DNA from 2 places in the Streptosporangium sp. CA-135522 genome. Region 1 is predicted to be linked to the other one. Evidence: riboswitches for the same ligand, from Rfam matches in the RefSeq annotation. Region 1 holds a riboswitch; the other holds the start of a gene.

Region 1 (8,651 bases):
CCGGAGCCCGGGCCCCCCGCATCCGGAACGGCTGGAGCACCCGGGCGACCACACCACCGATCCCCGCCGCGGCGTCCCGAACGGCCAGCAGGTCCACCGCGTCCACTCCCCCGGCCGAGCCGTGGGTGAGCACCAGCAGGAAGCGCGGGTCGGCGACCTCGTCGATCTCCGCCACGGCCGGTCCGTGCGGGGTCGCGATCTCCACCGGGGAGGCCGCGCTCGGAGTGGACACAGATCTCGTCCTAACGACTGATGCCGGGAACCGCGCGTGGGCGGAGAATGAAGACGTGCAGGATCATCAAGATATCCGACAGGACATGCGCGCCACCATCGAGGCCCGGCGCGAGCTCGGCCCGGAGTACGAGGCCGCGCTGGTGGAGTCGTTCGTGGAGCGCCTCGACGCGACCATCGCCGCCCGTGTCCGGGCCGAGATGCACCACGCAGGAGCGCGGCCCCAGCATGGTCCTCACCCGGACCAGCGACATCAGCAGCGCAGGGGCGGCAGCTCCTCCGTCCCGATCGCGCTGGGTTCGATGGGCATCGGCATCCCGCTGACCGCCATCGCCGTGGACCAGGCGGGCACCGCGGGGCTGCTGCTGGCCTGGGGCGGCATCGTCGCGATCAACTTCGCTCACGCGATCAGCCGCTGGCGCGGCCGCGACTGAGGGCGCCCCGTCCTCGCCGCGCGAGCCGCACCGGCCCTTTCGGCCCGGTGGGCGAGCGCGGCTGCCGGCATGGGTCAGGCGCCTCCGGTTTCAGGTGCCCCTGGTTTCAGGCGCCTCCGGTTTCAGGCGCCCCTGGTCAGACGTCCCGGTTCAGCCGCAGGCGGACGTCCTCGGCGAGCTCCTCGTCGGCGCTGTCCAGGCCGTAGCGCCACACCTGCTCGGCGTCCTCGTCGCGGCCTCGCAGCGGAAGCGTGCGGGCCAGCAGCTCGATGGCCAGCGCCTCGGTCCCGGCGTCGCCGCCCGCCTCGATCGCCCCGGCGAACTCCGCGCAGGCCAGCTCCAGGTGCGCGATGCCCAGCAGCACCCGCAGCCTGGGCACGTCGGTCACATCCGGCACCGACAGCGCCTCCAGGAGCACCTCGGCGGCCTCGCCGGCCTCCCCCTCCTCCAGCAGGAGCTCGGCGAGCCGCTGGGCCGCGTGGGAGGAGATCTCCGGGTCGGCGGCGGCCACGGCGGCCCGCAGGGCCTCCTCAGCCTCCCGCCGGCTCGCCGCGAGCCTGGCCAGAGCCATGTGCGCCAGCGGCACGCAGGCGGGGTTTCCCGCGCCGAGGGCGGCCTGCCAGGCCGCCCGGGCCTGGTCGAACAGATCCTCCTGCTCGAAGCTGCGGGCGAGCAGGCAGGCGGCCTGCCCGGCGAACTCCGGATGCCCGGTGGCCAGCGCGGCGCGCGCGGCCGTCCGGGCGCCCGCCACGTCCCCGCGCTCCTGGAGCACCACCGCCAGCCCCACCGCCGCCTGCGCCCGGTCGGGCTCCGCGGAATCGGCGGCCAGCTCTGCGAAGATCGTTGCCGCGCCGTCCAGATCGCCGCTCTCGGCCAGTTTCCGCGCGGCGTCCAAAGGACGCGTGTCCACCTCTGGCATGCAGGGTCCTCCCGGGTAAAGGAATGCCCCGAGCCTAACGACTCGGGGCCGTGTCCGTCCCCACATATGGGGGCAATACGGCCCGCGCCGGGAGGACGCGGACCGCACAGCGCGGATCAGTCCTCGTAGGCCTCCAGCGGCGGGCAGGAGCACACGAGGTTGCGGTCGCCGTAGGCCTGGTCGATGCGGCGCACCGGCGACCAGTATTTGCCCTCGCGCAGGGAGGACAGCGGATAGGCCGCCTCGGTGCGGGCGTAGGGGTGAGTCCACTCGTCGGCGACCAGGCAGTCGGCCGTGTGCGGGGCGTTGCGCAGCGGGTTGTCCGTCTTGTCGTAGGCCCCGGAGGCGACCTTCTCGATCTCTCCCCGGATGGCGATCATCGCGTCGCAGAACCGGTCGAGCTCGGCCAGGTCCTCGCTCTCGGTCGGCTCGATCATCAGCGTGCCGGCCACCGGGAAGGACATGGTCGGCGCGTGGAAGCCGTAGTCGATGAGGCGCTTGGCCACATCGTCCACCGTCACGCCGGTCTCCTTGGTGATCTGACGCAGGTCGACGATGCACTCGTGGGCGACCAGGCCGCCCCGGCCGGTGTAGAGGACCGGGTAGTGCGGGGCGAGCCTGCGGGCCAGGTAGTTGGCCGACAGGATGGCCTGCTCGGTGGCCGCCTTGAGTCCTTCGGCGCCCATCATCCGGACGTAGGCCCAGGAGATGGGCAGGATGCCCGCCGAGCCGTACGGCGCGGCCGAGACCGGGCCGACCTCGGAGCCCTCGCGCAGCGGGTGGCCGGGCAGGTAGTCGGCCAGGTGCGCGCGGACCGCGACGGGGCCGACACCGGGGCCGCCGCCACCGTGCGGGATGCAGAAGGTCTTGTGCAGGTTCAGGTGGGACACGTCCGCCCCGAACTCACCCGGCTTGGCCAGCCCGACCAGCGCGTTGAGGTTGGCGCCGTCGACGTAGACCTGGCCGCCCGCCTCGTGCACCCGCTCGCAGATCTGGGTGATGGTCTCCTCGTAGACGCCGTGCGTGGAGGGGTAGGTCACCATGATGGCGGCGAGCTGGTCGCGATGCTTGTCGATCTTGGCGTTGAGGTCGTCGAGGTCGACGTTGCCGTTGTCGTCGCAGGCGACCACGGTGACGCGCATCCCCGCCATGACGGCGCTGGCGGCGTTGGTGCCGTGCGCGGAGGACGGGATCAGGCAGACGTCGCGGCCCGACTCACCGCGCGCCCGGTGGTAGGCGCGGATCGCCAGCAGACCGGCGAACTCGCCCTGGGAGCCGGCGTTGGGCTGGATCGACACGGCGTCGTAGCCGGTCACCTCGGCCAGCCAGCCCTCCAGCTCCTTGATCAGCTCGATGTAGCCCGCCGCCTGGTCCTCCGGGGCGTAGGGGTGCAGCCCGGCGAACTCCGGCCAGGTGATCGGCTCCATCTCGGTGGTCGCGTTGAGCTTCATGGTGCAGGAGCCCAGCGGGATCATCGACCGGTCGAGCGCGATGTCCTTGTCCTGGAGCTTGCGCAGGTAGCGCAGCATGGCCGTCTCGGAGCGGTGGCTGTGGAAGACCGGGTGGGTCAGGTAGTCGCTGACCCGCGCCAGGGCGGCGGGCAGCGCGTCGTGCGCGGCGGCGTCCAGGTCGGTCAGGACCGCGCCGCTGACCTCGAAGGCGGCCAGGACCTGCTCCAGGTGGATGAGCTCGGTCTTCTCGTCACAGGTGACACCGACGTGGTCGGCGTCGACCAGGCGCAGGTTGACCCCGTTGTCACGGGCCACGGCGACGACCTGGGCCGCACGGCCGGGCACGCGGGCGAGCACGGTGTCGAAGAAGGTGTCGTGCACGACCTCGACGCCGCCGTGGCGCAGGCCCTCGGCGAGCACGACCGCGTGCCGGTGGACGCGCTGGCCGATCCGGCGCAGCCCCTCGGGCCCGTGGTATACGGCGTACATGCCCGCGATCACCGCGAGGAGGACCTGCGCGGTGCAGATGTTACTGGTCGCCTTCTCGCGCCGGATGTGCTGCTCGCGGGTCTGCAGCGCCAGCCGGTAGGCGGGACGCTGGTCGGCGTCCTGGGAGACGCCCACCAGACGGCCGGGCATCTGCCGCTGCAGGCCGTCGCGGACGGCCATGTAGGCCGCGTGCGGGCCGCCGAAGCCCAGCGGGACGCCGAAGCGCTGGGAGGAGCCGATCGCGATGTCGGCGCCGAGCTCGCCGGGCGCGGCGAGCAGGGTGAGGGCGAGCAGGTCGGCGGCGGCGACCACCTGGGCGCCGCGAGCGTGGGCGGCGTCGGCGATGGAGCGGAAGTCCCTGACCCGGCCGCTGGCGCCCGGGTACTGCACGAGCACGCCGAAACACTCGGGAAGCTCGGCGGTGAAGTCGCTCTCGACCAGCTCGATGCCGAGCGGCTCGGCCCTGGTGCGCAGCACGGCCTTGGTCTGCGGCAGCGCGTCGGTGTCCACCACGAACACCTTGGTCTTGGCCCGGCCGGCCCGCAGGGCCAGGGTCATCGCCTCGGCGGCGGCGGTGGCCTCGTCCAGCAGGGAGGCGCCGGCGACGTCGAGCGCGGTCAGGTCGGAGATGACCGTCTGGAAGTTGATCAGTGCTTCCAGCCGGCCCTGGGAGATCTCCGGCTGGTAGGGCGTGTAGGCGGTGTACCAGCCCGGATTCTCCAGGAGGTTACGGCGGATCACGCCCGGGGTGATCGTGTCGTGGTAGCCCAGGCCGATCATCGAGGTCAGCACGCTGTTGCGCGCGGCCAGGGCGCGCATCTCGGCGAGGGCTTCGGTCTCGCTCGCCGCCGGGGGGAGCTGGAGCCGGTCCTTGGCCCGGATCGCCTCCGGCACGGTCACCGCGACGAGGTCGGCGGTGGAGGCGAATCCGACCGCCTCCAGCATGCGGGTCTGGTCGGCGTCCGCGGGCCCGATGTGACGGGTGGCGAACGGCGGGGAGTTGAGCTCGCTGAGCGGTGACAGGTCGGTCATGGAAAGCCTCCCGAGGCGGTGGAGACCGGCGCTGGGCGCGGGCGTATGCCGGATCTCCCCCTCTGTCATCTCGACCTGAGAGCTTCACCTCTCCTGGCGGGGAGGTTTTCACCGTCGGTGAGATGCGCCTGGCGGACGCACCTGCTTTCCAGAGTCGCCTCGTCCGTGCGGTACCGGGTGCCTGAGAGATTCCGGGGAGGTTGCTCCTTCGGCGCCCCGATCGTGTCGGGGTCTCTCCCGCACAGGGTCAGCAGCGAGAACAACTTTACCCCGTGCGGCGAGCCCTGCGACGACGGGCCAACTCATCGGCGTGGTGATCGTCTAAAGGGCCCTGGGCGGACTCCGCGCGCTCGCCGGGAAGATCCGCGAGAGAGCCCTCCACCTCCTGCCAGACCCGGCCGAGCGCGATGCCGAAGACGCCCTGCCCACCCTGGAGCAGGTCGATGACCTCGTCGGGCGAGGTGCACTCGTAGACGCTCACCCCGTCGCTCATCAGCGTGATCTGGGCGAGATCGTGGACGCCGCGGTCACGCAGGTGCTGTACGGCGATGCGGATCTGCTGGAGGGAGACGCCGGTGTCGAGCAGTCGTTTGACGACTTTGAGCACCAGAATGTCGCGGAAGCCGTACAGCCGCTGGGAACCCGAGCCGTGAGCCGCCCGCACCGTGGGCTCGACCAGTCCGGTGCGCGCCCAGTAGTCCAACTGCCGGTAGGTGATATCGGCCGCCGCACAAGCGGTGGGTCCTCGATATCCGATGTCGGCGGGCGGTTTCACCGGTTGCCCGTCGAATAGCAGACCCTCTTCACCCGCGCGCTGACGTGCCGACTGGCGCCGTTCCGGGTCATCCTGATCGGCGTTTCTACCCTCGCCGCTGCTGACCGCCACGCGGACCTCCGGCTTTCTCTCATCCCGCGGCCTGATCTGGGGGTTTGCGCACGACCGCGGGTTTCACTTGCACCGTAGGACTGGGGCCAAGCTCAGTCAACGACCCCACGCGGCGCGTCGTGAAGCGTAAATGCACCGAAATTCCTACCCTGCGCGACCGAAGTCCTCGGGCGTGATTGTGTCAAGGAACTCCCTGAACTTCTCCACCTCGTCCTCCTGGTCGTCGGGAATGATCACCCCTGCCTCCCGGACCACGTCCTCACTGGCGAAGATACGCGCGCCGGTGCGAAGCGCCAAGGCGATCGAGTCCGAGGGACGCGCACTCACCTCGACCCCGTTGGAGAACACGAGATCGGCGAAGAAGATCCCATCACGGAGCGCGACGATGTTGACCGTGCTCAGCCGAACGCCGAGCGCGTCGAGCACGTCGCGAAACAGGTCATGAGTGAGCGGCCGCGGCGGCGGCTCCTCGGCCTGCGCCATGGCGATCGCCGTCGCCTCCGTCATGCCGATCCAAATCGGCAGATAACGCTCCCCTTGTGCCTCCTTCAGCAGGACAATTGGCTGGTTGGAGGGCATCTCAACCCGAACGCCCACGACCTCCATCTGCAACACGGGCTGCTCCGTCTTCGCTGGATTCCGACCGGTTTGTTCAACGTAACACTCGTGGGGGTACGAGTGCCTGGTCAGGTTGTCACCGGCCCAGGACCCCACGAACGCCGGAACGCAGCAGCGAGGCGTGCAATTCCAGCAGGAGGCCGGAGATCTCCCTGGCCGTCTCGTCGGCCTGGTCGATGGCACCGGGCCCGCGACGGCGCAGCAGCGGGGCGATGGCCTGCTCCACGAGCCCGGCCTCCCGCTCGGCCGCGGCCTTGACCGCTCGCAGATGACGGGCGTGCAGCCCGAAGACGGTCAGGGCACCGACGCTGCGGGCCACGGCCAGGGCCTCGGCGTCGTAGTAGCGGGCCACCGCGGCCAGCAGGCCATAGTCCTCGAGCTCGGCGAGGGCCTCCTCGCTGAGCTCGGCGGCGGCGAGCAACTCCTCACGGGTGAGGCGGACCTCGGCGGGCGCGTCGTCGGGGACCGCCCGCGGGCGCGCGACCGGCCGCTCCTCGCGGTCGGCCGCCTCGAGGTGATCCTTGATCACGCGCAGCGGCAGGTAGCGGTCACGCTGCTCGCTGAGGATGTAGCGGAGCCGCTCGACGTCGGCGTAGGTGAATTTTCGATATCCGGAGGGACTGCGCTCCGGCTCGATCAACCCCTCGCCCTCCAGGAAACGAATCTTGGAGATGCTGACGTCGGGGAACTCGCCCTGCAGGAGAGCGAGCACCTCCCCGATGCTCATGTGTGCACGAGCGGCCTGCGAGCTCATCATCCTCCAGCGGCGCCACGGGTGAGGAAGACCAGACGGAACTTGCCGATCTGAACCTCGTCCCCGCCGTACAGCGGGACCTCCTCGATCCGCTCTCGGTTGACGTAGGTGCCGTTCAGGCTGCCGACGTCCCGGACGGTGAAGACGCCGCCGCCGCGCCGATAGAACTCCACGTGACGGCGCGAGACGGTGATGTCGTCAAGGAAGATGTCGCTCTCGGGATGACGACCCACGGTGGTCAGATCGCTGTCCAGCAGGAAGCGGCTGCCGGCGTTGGGACCGCGCATGGCGACCAGCAGGGCGGCGCCCGGAGGCAGTTGCTCGACGGCTTGCCGCTCGGCGAGAAGCGTCTCCCCGGTCTCCGCCTCGTAGGCCTCGATCCCGGAGAGGGAGATCGTGGACGTGCTGTCTCCGGGTGTGTCGGCGGACCTGGTCAGCGGCGACCCGCATCGTGAACAGAAACGGGCATCCTCAGGGTTGGCATGACCGCACTGCGTGCAGTAGACGCTCGGCATCGATCGGCTCGGCCTCCTACCGCGAAGACGCGGCAACGGTACTCAGGGATGCGCGCCTCGCTTCTTCGCTTCTCAAGTATTTTCTCAGACTGCGAATGCCGCAACATACACCGTTGAGAAGCAAAGATCAAGGCAGACGCTCGACCGCGGGTTCGGTCGGTGACAAAGTTACAGGCGGGCGGTGCCCCCGGTCCATGCCGCCGCGCTGGGTTCGTCGCACGTGATCCGGCCGGCGCGCCCCGTCCGGTCACGTGCCCGCCGCCTCCTCCACGACCCGCGCCCAGTGCTCCAGCAGGCTCTGCGCGGAGTCCACGTCGCCTCCCTCGGCCCACAGGTGGGTGACGGCCTCGGCCGGATCGGGCAGCACCAGCGCCCAGCTGCCGTCCTCGGCCACCACCCGCACGCCGTCGGTGGTGTCGATGCGGTAGCGCTCGGCGGCTTCGATCACCGAGCGCATCACCACCCCTTTGGCCGCCCACGGTGTCGGAACGGTACGGCGCAGCAGCCTGGCCTCGGGGATCCTGGCGTCGATCTGGCTGAGCGACAGCCGTGTCCTGGCGACCAGGCCGAGCAGGCGCAGGAAGACCGCCAGGCCGTCCACCGTGGGGCCGAACTCGGGCACGATGAAGCCGCCCCGCCCGTCCGCCGCGAAGATCATGTCCTGGCCCCGGACGGAGGTGGTGAGCGCGTCCGTCGCGGTGGAGGTCCACTCGACCTGCACCCCGTGGAAGCGGCAGACCTGCTCGGCCACCCGGGTGGTGGTGACCGGCAGCGCCACCCGGCCGCCGCACCGTTCGGCCGCGACCAGGTCCAGCACCACCAGCAGGGCGCGCTCCTCGCTGATCAGCTGGCCCATCTCGTCCACCAGGGCGACCCGCTCCCCCACCGGGTCGAACCGCACCCCGAAGGCCGCCCTGGCGGAGCTGACGAGCTCCGAAAGGCGCTGCAGGTCGCGGCGGCGCTCGGCGAGGGTCTCGGTGGGCGAGGCGTCGTCCAGCCGGTTGTTCACGGTGAGCACGTCCACCCCGACCCGGCCTAGGAGGCTGGGCAGCACCAGCGAGGAGGTGCCGCCCGCGCAGTCCACCACGACCTTCATGTCGGCGTCGCGGACCCCCGTCATGTCGACGCAGCGCAACAGCTCGTGGGTGTAGTCCTCGACCGCCCGAGCGGGGAAGCTGAGCTCGGCGATCTCCCCGGGGAAGGCCCGGCGGAACTCCTGCCGGGAGAAGACCCGCTCCAGCTTGCGCTGGGCCGCCTGGGACAGGTCGGCGCCGTGCTCGTCCATGAAGACGATGTCCACGCTCTGCGGGTCTCCCGGGGTG
Region 2 (8,651 bases), 2.3 Mb from region 1:
GCCCAGGGCGACCCCGGGCGGGCCAGCCGCAGGGCGCCGGGGATCAGCAACAGCGGGATGAACAACCCGGTGAGCCCCGTCCAGATCTTGCCCTTGAGCAGGGTGACCACCGCCAGCACGAGGTTGGCCACGATGACGCCGGCCGCGAGCCACGTGCCCTGCGGCGTGCCGTCGGAGTGCTCCCAGCCGAGGGGCCGCAGGCCGAGCAGGAGCAGGCCGGTGAGCGCGATCGCGATGAACACCGCGTCGACCGACGTGCGGCCCTCCTCCTCCCAGTAGACGTCGTGCAGGTGCAGGATCAGCGCGAACTCGTCCAGGATCAGGGCGGCGCCGATGCCGAAGACGGCCGCCGTCACGGCGTACCAGCTCTCCGAGATGCTCGCGACGACCAGCCCCGACACCCCGCCGAGCAGGGTCAGCACCACGCCGAAGACCACGTGGTGGATGTGCATCTCACCGACGTTGACGTTGCGGAACCAGCCGACCTCGGCACGGATGAGCCGGACGTTGATCCGGGTGAACACGAAGGCGCCGATCAGCGCGACGAAGAAACAGAACAGCGGAAGCCGCCCTGTGTCCATGATTCTTTCCCGTAACAGATCCCCCACTGCTTCACCAGATTATGCGAGGAAGCCTCGCAGGAGGGCCGCAGTCCCCTCCAGATGTTCGGCGACCGCGCGGCGCGCGGCGTCGGGATCTCCGGCCAGGATGGCCGTTACGATCGCCTCGTGCTGGGTGGCGGCGTGTTCGATGTTGCGCTGGAGGACCGGGATCGCGTTGAGCAGGTCGGTGACCCGCAGCCTGGCGTCCGCGCAGGTGGAGGCGAGCAGCGAGGAGCCGGTCAGTTCCGCGATGGACAGGTGGAAAGCCGTGTCGAGGCGGCGGTAGTCGTCGGGCCCGGCCGAGTTGACCTCCCGCAGGCGCCGTCGCAGCGTGTCGCACTGCGCCCGGCCCAGCTCGGCGGTGGCCAGCACCTGGGCCGCGCCGCACTCCACGGCCATCCGGAAGGTGAGCGCGTCGTCGAGGTCGTCGGTTCCCATGTCGGCCACGGCCCTGCGCAGGTCTCCCTGGCGGGGACGCGGCGGAGCGTAGGTGACGAACGCACCGCCGTATCTGCCTCGCCGTACGGTGAGGTAGCCCGCCTCCTGCAGCGCGCGGATGGCCTCGCGCAGGGTGACCCTGCTGATCCCGAGCTCCACGGCCAGCTCCCGCTCCGGCGGCAGCTTCTCGGTGACCACACCGAGCTTGATGGCCTGGAGCAGGCGTTCCACCGTCTCCTCGAACGCGTTTCCCGCACGCACCGGCCTCAGCACGGTCGTCAGTCGCGGCGACTCGTCCAATCTCACCTCCGTTCTTGACAATAGATCCTCCCGTAGACCTCAATGGTATGAGAGTAGCCCAATAAGTCTCCGGCGAGGAGGGCGGCATGGACGTCAGCGAGCTTCGCGACGAGGTGACGGCGGGACGGATCGACACCGTGCTGCTGGCGATCGTCGACATGCAGGGCCGCCTGCAGGGAAAACGTCTGTCGGCGCGATACTTCATGGAGGAGGTGCTGCACCACGCCGCTGAAGGCTGCAACTACCTGCTCGCGGTCGACGTGGACATGAACACCGTGGGCGGCTACGCCATGTCGTCGTGGGAACGGGGATACGGCGACTTCGTCATGAGACCCGACCTGTCCACCCTGCGCCGGGTGCCGTGGCAGGAGGGCACCGCCATGCTGATGGCCGACCTGGTGTGGGAGGACGGCACGGACGTGACCGCCTCCCCCCGGCAGATCCTGCGCCGGCAGCTCGACCGGCTGGGCGCGCGGGACTGGGGCGCGTTCGTCGGGACCGAGCTGGAGTTCGTGGTCTACAACGACACCTACGAGGAGGCCTGGCGCCGCGCCTACCGCGACCTGACCCCGGCCAACCTCTACAACGTCGACTACTCCCTCCTGGGCACCGCCCGGGTCGAGCCGCTGCTACGCAAGATCAGGCTCGGCATGGAGGGCGCCGGGATGTACGTCGAGTCGGTCAAGGGCGAGTGCAACCTCGGCCAGCACGAGATCGCCTTCCGCTACGCCGACGCGCTCACCAGCTGCGACAACCACTCCGTCTACAAGAACGGCGCCAAGGAGATCGCGTCCCAGGAGGGCATGTCGATCAGCTTCATGGCCAAGCCGAACCAGCGCGAGGGCAACTCCTGCCACATCCACATCTCGCTGCGGGACACCGGCGGCAGGCCCGTCATGGCCGGGGACGGCCCGCACGGGCTGTCGGAGATCGGGCAGCGCTTCATCGCCGGGCAACTCGCCTGCATGCGCGAGCTGACCCTGCTCTACGCCCCGAACATCAACTCCTACAAGCGCTACGTGCCGGGCAGCTTCGCCCCCACCGCCGTCAAGTGGGGCGTGGACAACCGCACCTGCGCGTTGCGGCTGGTCGGCCACGGGGAGTCGCTGCGGATCGAGAACCGGGTGCCCGGCGGCGACGTCAACCCCTACCTGGCGGTCTCGGCGCTGATCGCGGCCGGCCTGTACGGCATCGGCGAGGAGCTGCCGCTGCAGGAGGCGTTCACCGGCAACGCCTACGCGTCGGGCGCGGAGAGCGTGCCCCACACCCTCCGGGACGCCCTGGAGCTGTGGGAGGGCTCCGAGATCGCCCGTGCCGCCTTCGGCGAGGACGTCGTGGCGCACTACGCGAACAACGCCCGGGTCGAGCTGGCCGCCTTCGAGGCGGCGGTGACCGACTGGGAGCTGTTCCGAGGATTCGAACGGATGTGAGCATGAAGATCATAAATCCGGCGACCGAAGAGGTGGTCGCCGAAGTCGAGTTCGCGGACGCCGCCGAGGTGGACCGGGCGGTGGAGCGCGCCAGGCGCGCCTTCGGCGCCTGGCGCGCCGTCAGCCCGCCCGACCGGGCCCGGCTGCTGCGCGCCTTCGCCGCCCTGGTGGAGGAGCACGCCGAGGAGCTGGCCCAGCTGGAGATCGCCAACGCCGGGCACACGGTCGGCAACGCCCGCTGGGAGGCGGGCAACGTCCGTGACGTGCTGAACTTCTACGCCGGGGCGCCGGAGCGCAACCACGGCCGGCAGATCCCGGTGGCCGGGGGCGTGGACGTCACCTTCCAGGAGCCGCTGGGCGTGGTCGGCGTGATCGTGCCGTGGAACTTCCCGATGGTCATCATGACCTGGGGGGTGGCCCCGGCGCTGGCCGCGGGCAACACCGTGATCGTCAAGCCCGCCGAGTGGACGCCGCTGACCGCCCTGCGACTGGCCGAGCTGGCCCTGGCGGCCGGCCTGCCCGAAGGGGTGCTCCAGGTCCTGCCGGGCGCCGGCGAGGTGGCGGGCGCCCGGCTCGTCGAACACCCGGACGTGGCGAAGATCGTGTTCACCGGCTCCACCGAGGTCGGCAAGGAGATCGCGGCCACCTGCGCCGGACAGGTCAAGCGGATCACCCTGGAGCTGGGCGGCAAGAGCGCCAACGTGGTCTTCGCCGACGCCGACCTGGACAAGGCCGCGGCGACCGCGCCGTACGCGGTGTTCGACAACTCCGGCCAGGACTGCTGCGCGCGCTCCCGGATCCTGGTGCAGCGCTCGGTCTACGACGACTTCCTGGAGCGGCTCGCACGGGCGGTGCTGAAGGTCAGGGTCGGCGACCCCCGCGACGAGAGCACCGAGATGGGCCCGCTGATCAGCGCCGAGCACCGGGACCGGGTGGCCTCCTTCGTCACCGGGCCGGTCCACCTGCGGGGATCGTGCCCGCAGGGTCCCGGCTTCTGGTTCCCGCCGACGGTCCTCACCCCCGAGGTGACCGACCCGGCGTTCACCGAGGAGATCTTCGGGCCGGTGGTGTCGGTGGTCCCGTTCGACGACGAGGCTGACGCCGTGCGGATCGCCAACGACACCCGATACGGCCTCAGCGGATCCATCTGGACCCGGGACGTCGGCCGCGCGCTACGGGTGGCCCGCGCGGTCGAGGCGGGCAACCTCAGCGTGAACTCCCATTCGAGCGTCCGCTACTGGACCCCGTTCGGCGGCTTCAAACAGTCCGGCCTCGGCCGGGAACTGGGCCCGGACGCCCTGTCCGCGTTCACCGAGACCAAGAACGTCTTCATTTCGGAGGATTGACAGCCATGCAGCGTTTGCAGGACCGGGTCGCCGTCATCACCGGCGCGGGCAGCGGTATCGGCCTGGCCACCGCGCGCCGGTTCGCCCAGGAAGGCGCCCGCGTCGTATGCGTGGACCTGGACGAGGCGAGCGGGTCGGCGGCCGCGGCCGAGGTGGGCGGCCTGTTCGTCAAGACCGACGTCACCAGCGAGGCCGACGTCGCCCGGATGTACCAGACCGCGTTCGACACCTACGGCAGCGTGGACATCTCGTTCAACAACGCGGGCATCTCACCGCCGGAGGACGACTCGATCCTGGAGACCGGCATCGACGCCTGGCGCAGGGTCCAGGAGGTCAACCTCACCTCGGTCTACCTGTGCTGCAAGCACGCCATCCCCTACATGCAGCGCCAGGGCAAGGGATCGATCATCAACACCGCGTCCTTCGTGGCGGTGATGGGCTCGGCCACCAGCCAGATCTCCTACACCGCCTCCAAGGGCGGGGTGCTGGCTATGTCCCGCGAGCTCGGCGTGCAGTTCGCCCGCGAGGGCATCCGGGTCAACGCGCTCTGTCCCGGACCGGTCAACACGCCGCTGCTGCAGGAATTGTTCGCCAAGGACCCCGAGCGGGCACAGCGCCGCCTGGTGCACATCCCGGTCGGCCGGTTCGCCGAGGCCTCCGAGATCGCCGCCGCGGTGGCCTTCCTGGCCTCGGACGACGCGAGCTTCATCACCGGGTCGGAGTTCCTGGTGGACGGCGGCATCTCCGGCGCCTACGTCACGCCCCTGTAACCAGCCGTGACCGGTTTGGGGAGATTTGCCCACCCCATACCGTCCGTCCTCGATAACGTGCCGGGACGCGGGCAGATACCTATGTCACCACACGTCCCGGCACCCGGCGAGAAAGAGATCATGTCCCGTCCCGTCATCGGCATCACCTGCTACGTCGAGCCCGCGAAGTTCACCGTCTGGGAGATGACCACCGCGCTCCTGCCGTACAACTACGTCGACCACGTGGTCCGCGCGGGCGGGCAACCGGTGATCCTGCCTCCGGCGGGCGACCCCGCCGCGCTCGCCGGACGCCTGGACGGGCTGATCCTGGCCGGCGGCGGAGACATCGGCCCGGCACGGTACGGCCAGGCCCCGCACGAGCGGACCGGCTACGTCCGCGAGTTCCGCGACGACGCCGAGTTCGGGCTGTTGCGAGAGGTCCTGGAACGGGGCATCCCGTTCCTGGGAGTCTGCCGGGGCCTGCAGGTGCTCAACGTCGCCCTCGGCGGCAGCCTCCACCAGCACCTGCCCGACACGGTCGGCCACACCGGGCACGCCCCGGCGCCCGGTGACTTCGGCCGGATGCCGGTACGGCTGACCCCCGGCAGCCGTATCGCCAAGGCTCTCGGCGCCGAGGCCGTCGACGTGGCCCACTACCACCACCAGGCCGCCGACCGGCTGGGGTCGGGCCTGACCGTGACCGCCCACGCCGAGGACGGCACGATCGAGGCCGTGGAGCTGGCCGACCACCCGTTCGCCGTCGCGGTCCAGTGGCATCCCGAAGCCGACGACGAGAGCCTGCTGTTCGAAGAACTGGTACGGCACGGCCGCCCCTGAACGGCACGACGGTCTCCGAACGGCGACAACCCGCCGCCCGGGGATTTCGCTCGGCCGGTGCAGGCGGTTAGGCTTGCCGTGACACCGATGAATCCCGTGCGGGAGAGCGTCCTGACATCCAGGCCAGGACCCCTGAAGGAGCAAGCCCTCCCCGCGAACCTCTCAAGGCAAAGGACCGTACGGGTAGGTGGCCTCTGGAAAGCAGGCCTGATGGCCTCGCCGAAGGTGAAAGTCCGGCAAAAATCGGGCGAAGCTCTCAGGCATCGATGACAGAGGGGGAGGATGATCTCATCTGTCCCCTGCCTGAGGTGCGAACATGTCCCGACCTACGCCGCTGCGCGGCGTCCACGAGGCCCTCGGCGCGACGCTGACCGACTTCGCGGGCTGGCTGATGCCGCTCCGCTACGGCAGCGAGTCCACCGAGCACAACGCGGTCCGCCAGGCTGCGGGCCTGTTCGACCTGTCCCACATGGGCGAGATCTTCGTGACCGGCCCCCAGGCCGGCGAGGCCCTGGATTACGCGCTGGTGGGCTACATCTCCGCCCTCGACCCCGGCCGCGCCCGCTACACGATGATCGTCGACCCGTCGGGCGGCGTGCTGGACGACCTGATCGTCTACCGCCTGGCGGACGAGGAGTTCATGGTCGTCGCCAACGCCTCCAACTACCCGAGGGTCGCCGCCGAGCTCGTCGAGCGCGCCAAGGCGTTCGACGCCGTGGTCGAAGACCGCTCCGAGCAGTACGCGCTGATCGCGGTCCAGGGCCCGCGCTCGCGCGCCATCCTCGGCGAGATCACCGACGCCGACCTCGACGGGCTGAAGTACTACGCGGGCCTGCCCGCCACCGTGGCCGGCCGCAAGGCCCTCATCGCCCGCACCGGATACACCGGCGAGGACGGATTCGAGCTGTTCATCGCGGCCGACGACGCCGAGCCGCTCTGGGCCGCGCTCACCGAGGCGGGCGAGCCCCACGGGCTGATCCCGGCCGGCCTGTCCGCGCGCGACACCCTCCGCCTGGAGGCGGGCATGCCGCTGTACGGCAACGAGCTGTCGGCCGACCTCACCCCGTTCGACGCGGGGCTCGGCCGTGTGGTGAGGTTTGACAAGCCGGGCGACTTCGTCGGCCGGGCCGCCCTCGAACCGCTCAAGGACGTCCCGCCGACCCGTCGTCTGGTCGGACTGGTCGCGACAGGCCGCAGGGTGCCCCGGCACGGATACCCGGTGGTCTCCGGCGACGGAGCCGTCGCCGGAGTGGTCACCAGCGGAGCGCCGTCCCAGTCACTGGGCAAGCCCATCGCCATGGCCTACGTGGACAACGGCCCGTCCATCGGCCTGGCCGTGGACATCCGGGGCAGTCGCGAGCCGGTCGATGTCGTTGAACTGCCTTTCTACAGGAGGAAAAAGTGAGCAGCATTCCCGATGACCTGCAGTACACCAAGGAACACGAGTGGGTGTCCGGCATCGACGACGGCCTGACCCTCACCGTGGGCATCACCGCCTACGCCGCCGAAGCGCTGGGTGACGTGGTCTACGTGCAGGTCCCCGAGGTCGGCTCGACGGTCGCCGCCGGCGACGCTGTCGGCGAGGTCGAGTCGACCAAGTCGGTGAGCGACATCTTCGCCCCGGTGGGCGGGGAGATCGTCGAGGTCAACCAGGCGGTCGTGGACGACCCCTCCCTGGTCAACAGTGACTCCTACGGTGAGGGCTGGCTGTTCCGCGTCCGTCTTGAGGGCGACGCCGACGACCTGCTGTCCGCCGAGGAGTACACCGCACTCACCTCAGGCGAGTCCTGAGATTTCTCCTCTTGCGCCGTGATCATGTGCGTCACCCGGCGCGCATGATCACGGCGATGTGAAGGCAGGGATCAGATCAATGGCGATCAGCGTCTTCGATCTCTTCAAGATCGGCATCGGACCGTCCAGCTCGCACACCGGCGGGCCGATGGCCGCCGCGCACAAGTTCGCCCGCGGCCTCGACCAGGACGGGCTCCTGGAGAAGACCGCCAGGGTCGAGGTGATCCTCTACGGCTCGCTCGGGCTGACCGGCAAGGGCCACGGCAGCGACAAGGCCGTCCTCCTCGGCCTGTCGGGTGAGAAACCCGAGCTCGTCGACGTCGAAACCGTCGACGACCGGCTGGCCGCCATGCGCTCCTCCGGGACGATCTCCCTGTACGGCTCCCGCGAGATCCCCTTCGTGATCGGCGAGCACCTGATCTTCGAACGCAAGATCTCGCTGCCGCACCACCCCAACGGCATGCGCTTTTCCGCCTTCTCCGAAACCGGAGAACCGCTGCGCGAGAAGGTCTACTACTCGGTGGGCGGCGGCTTCGTCGTCGACGAGAGCGCCACCGGCGCCGACCGGATCAAACCGGACGACACCGCCCTGCCGTACCCCTTCACCACGGCCGCCGAACTGCTCGCCCACTGCGCCGAGACCGGCCTGTCGATCTCCGGGCTGATGCTGGAGAACGAGAAGGCCTTCGGCCGCTCGGAGCGGGAGATCCGCGACCAACTGCTGAACCTGTGGCGGGTCATGACCGAGTGCGTCCAGCGCGGCATCGCCAAGGAGGGCGTGCTGCCCGGCGGGCTGAAGGTCCGGCGCCGGGCCAACCAGCTACACCGGCGGCTGCAGAGCGAGTCCCCCGAGAAGGACCCGCTGCAGACCATGGACTGGGTCTCGCTGTTCGCCCTCGCCGTGAACGAGGAGAACGCGGCGGGCGGCCGGATCGTCACCGCCCCGACCAACGGCGCCGCCGGCATCGTCCCGGCCGTGCTCACCTACTACGACCGGTTCACCCCCAAATCCGACGACGACGGGGTGATCCGCTTCCTGCTCACCGCGGGCGCGGTCGGCGTGCTGTTCAAGGAGAACGCCTCCATCTCCGGCGCCGAGGTCGGCTGCCAGGGCGAGGTCGGCTCAGCCTGCTCGATGGCCGCCGCCGGGCTCACCGA

What was found. A riboswitch is a leader RNA that binds a small molecule or an ion and turns the genes downstream of it on or off. The one in region 1 is predicted to bind glycine.
Region 2: another riboswitch for glycine. It lies ahead of gcvT (glycine cleavage system aminomethyltransferase GcvT); the one in region 1 lies ahead of gcvP (aminomethyl-transferring glycine dehydrogenase).

The regions. Positions count from the first base shown of each region.
Region 1 is NZ_CP192026.1:4,308,352-4,317,002, reverse strand. It holds gene ACQPYK_RS19965 (alpha/beta hydrolase family protein) at 1-205, opposite strand, end outside; gene ACQPYK_RS19960 (hypothetical protein) at 318-665, shown strand; gene ACQPYK_RS19955 (tetratricopeptide repeat protein) at 802-1,584, opposite strand; gene gcvP (aminomethyl-transferring glycine dehydrogenase) at 1,701-4,556, opposite strand; glycine riboswitch at 4,715-4,806, opposite strand; gene ACQPYK_RS19945 (MerR family transcriptional regulator) at 4,822-5,442, opposite strand; gene ACQPYK_RS19940 (bifunctional nuclease family protein) at 5,587-6,057, opposite strand; gene ftsR (transcriptional regulator FtsR) at 6,137-6,787, opposite strand; gene ACQPYK_RS19930 (FHA domain-containing protein) at 6,814-7,329, opposite strand; gene ACQPYK_RS19925 (sugar phosphate nucleotidyltransferase) at 7,577-8,651, opposite strand, start outside.
Region 2 is NZ_CP192026.1:2,013,557-2,022,207, reverse strand. It holds gene ACQPYK_RS09780 (hypothetical protein) at 1-581, opposite strand, end outside; gene ACQPYK_RS09775 (FadR/GntR family transcriptional regulator) at 621-1,340, opposite strand; gene ACQPYK_RS09770 (glutamine synthetase family protein) at 1,427-2,770, shown strand; gene ACQPYK_RS09765 (aldehyde dehydrogenase family protein) at 2,773-4,116, shown strand; gene ACQPYK_RS09760 (3-oxoacyl-ACP reductase) at 4,122-4,886, shown strand; gene ACQPYK_RS09755 (gamma-glutamyl-gamma-aminobutyrate hydrolase family protein) at 5,007-5,702, shown strand; glycine riboswitch at 5,792-5,890, shown strand; glycine riboswitch at 5,891-5,985, shown strand; gene gcvT (glycine cleavage system aminomethyltransferase GcvT) at 6,019-7,107, shown strand; gene gcvH (glycine cleavage system protein GcvH) at 7,104-7,493, shown strand; gene ACQPYK_RS09740 (L-serine ammonia-lyase) at 7,573-8,651, shown strand, end outside.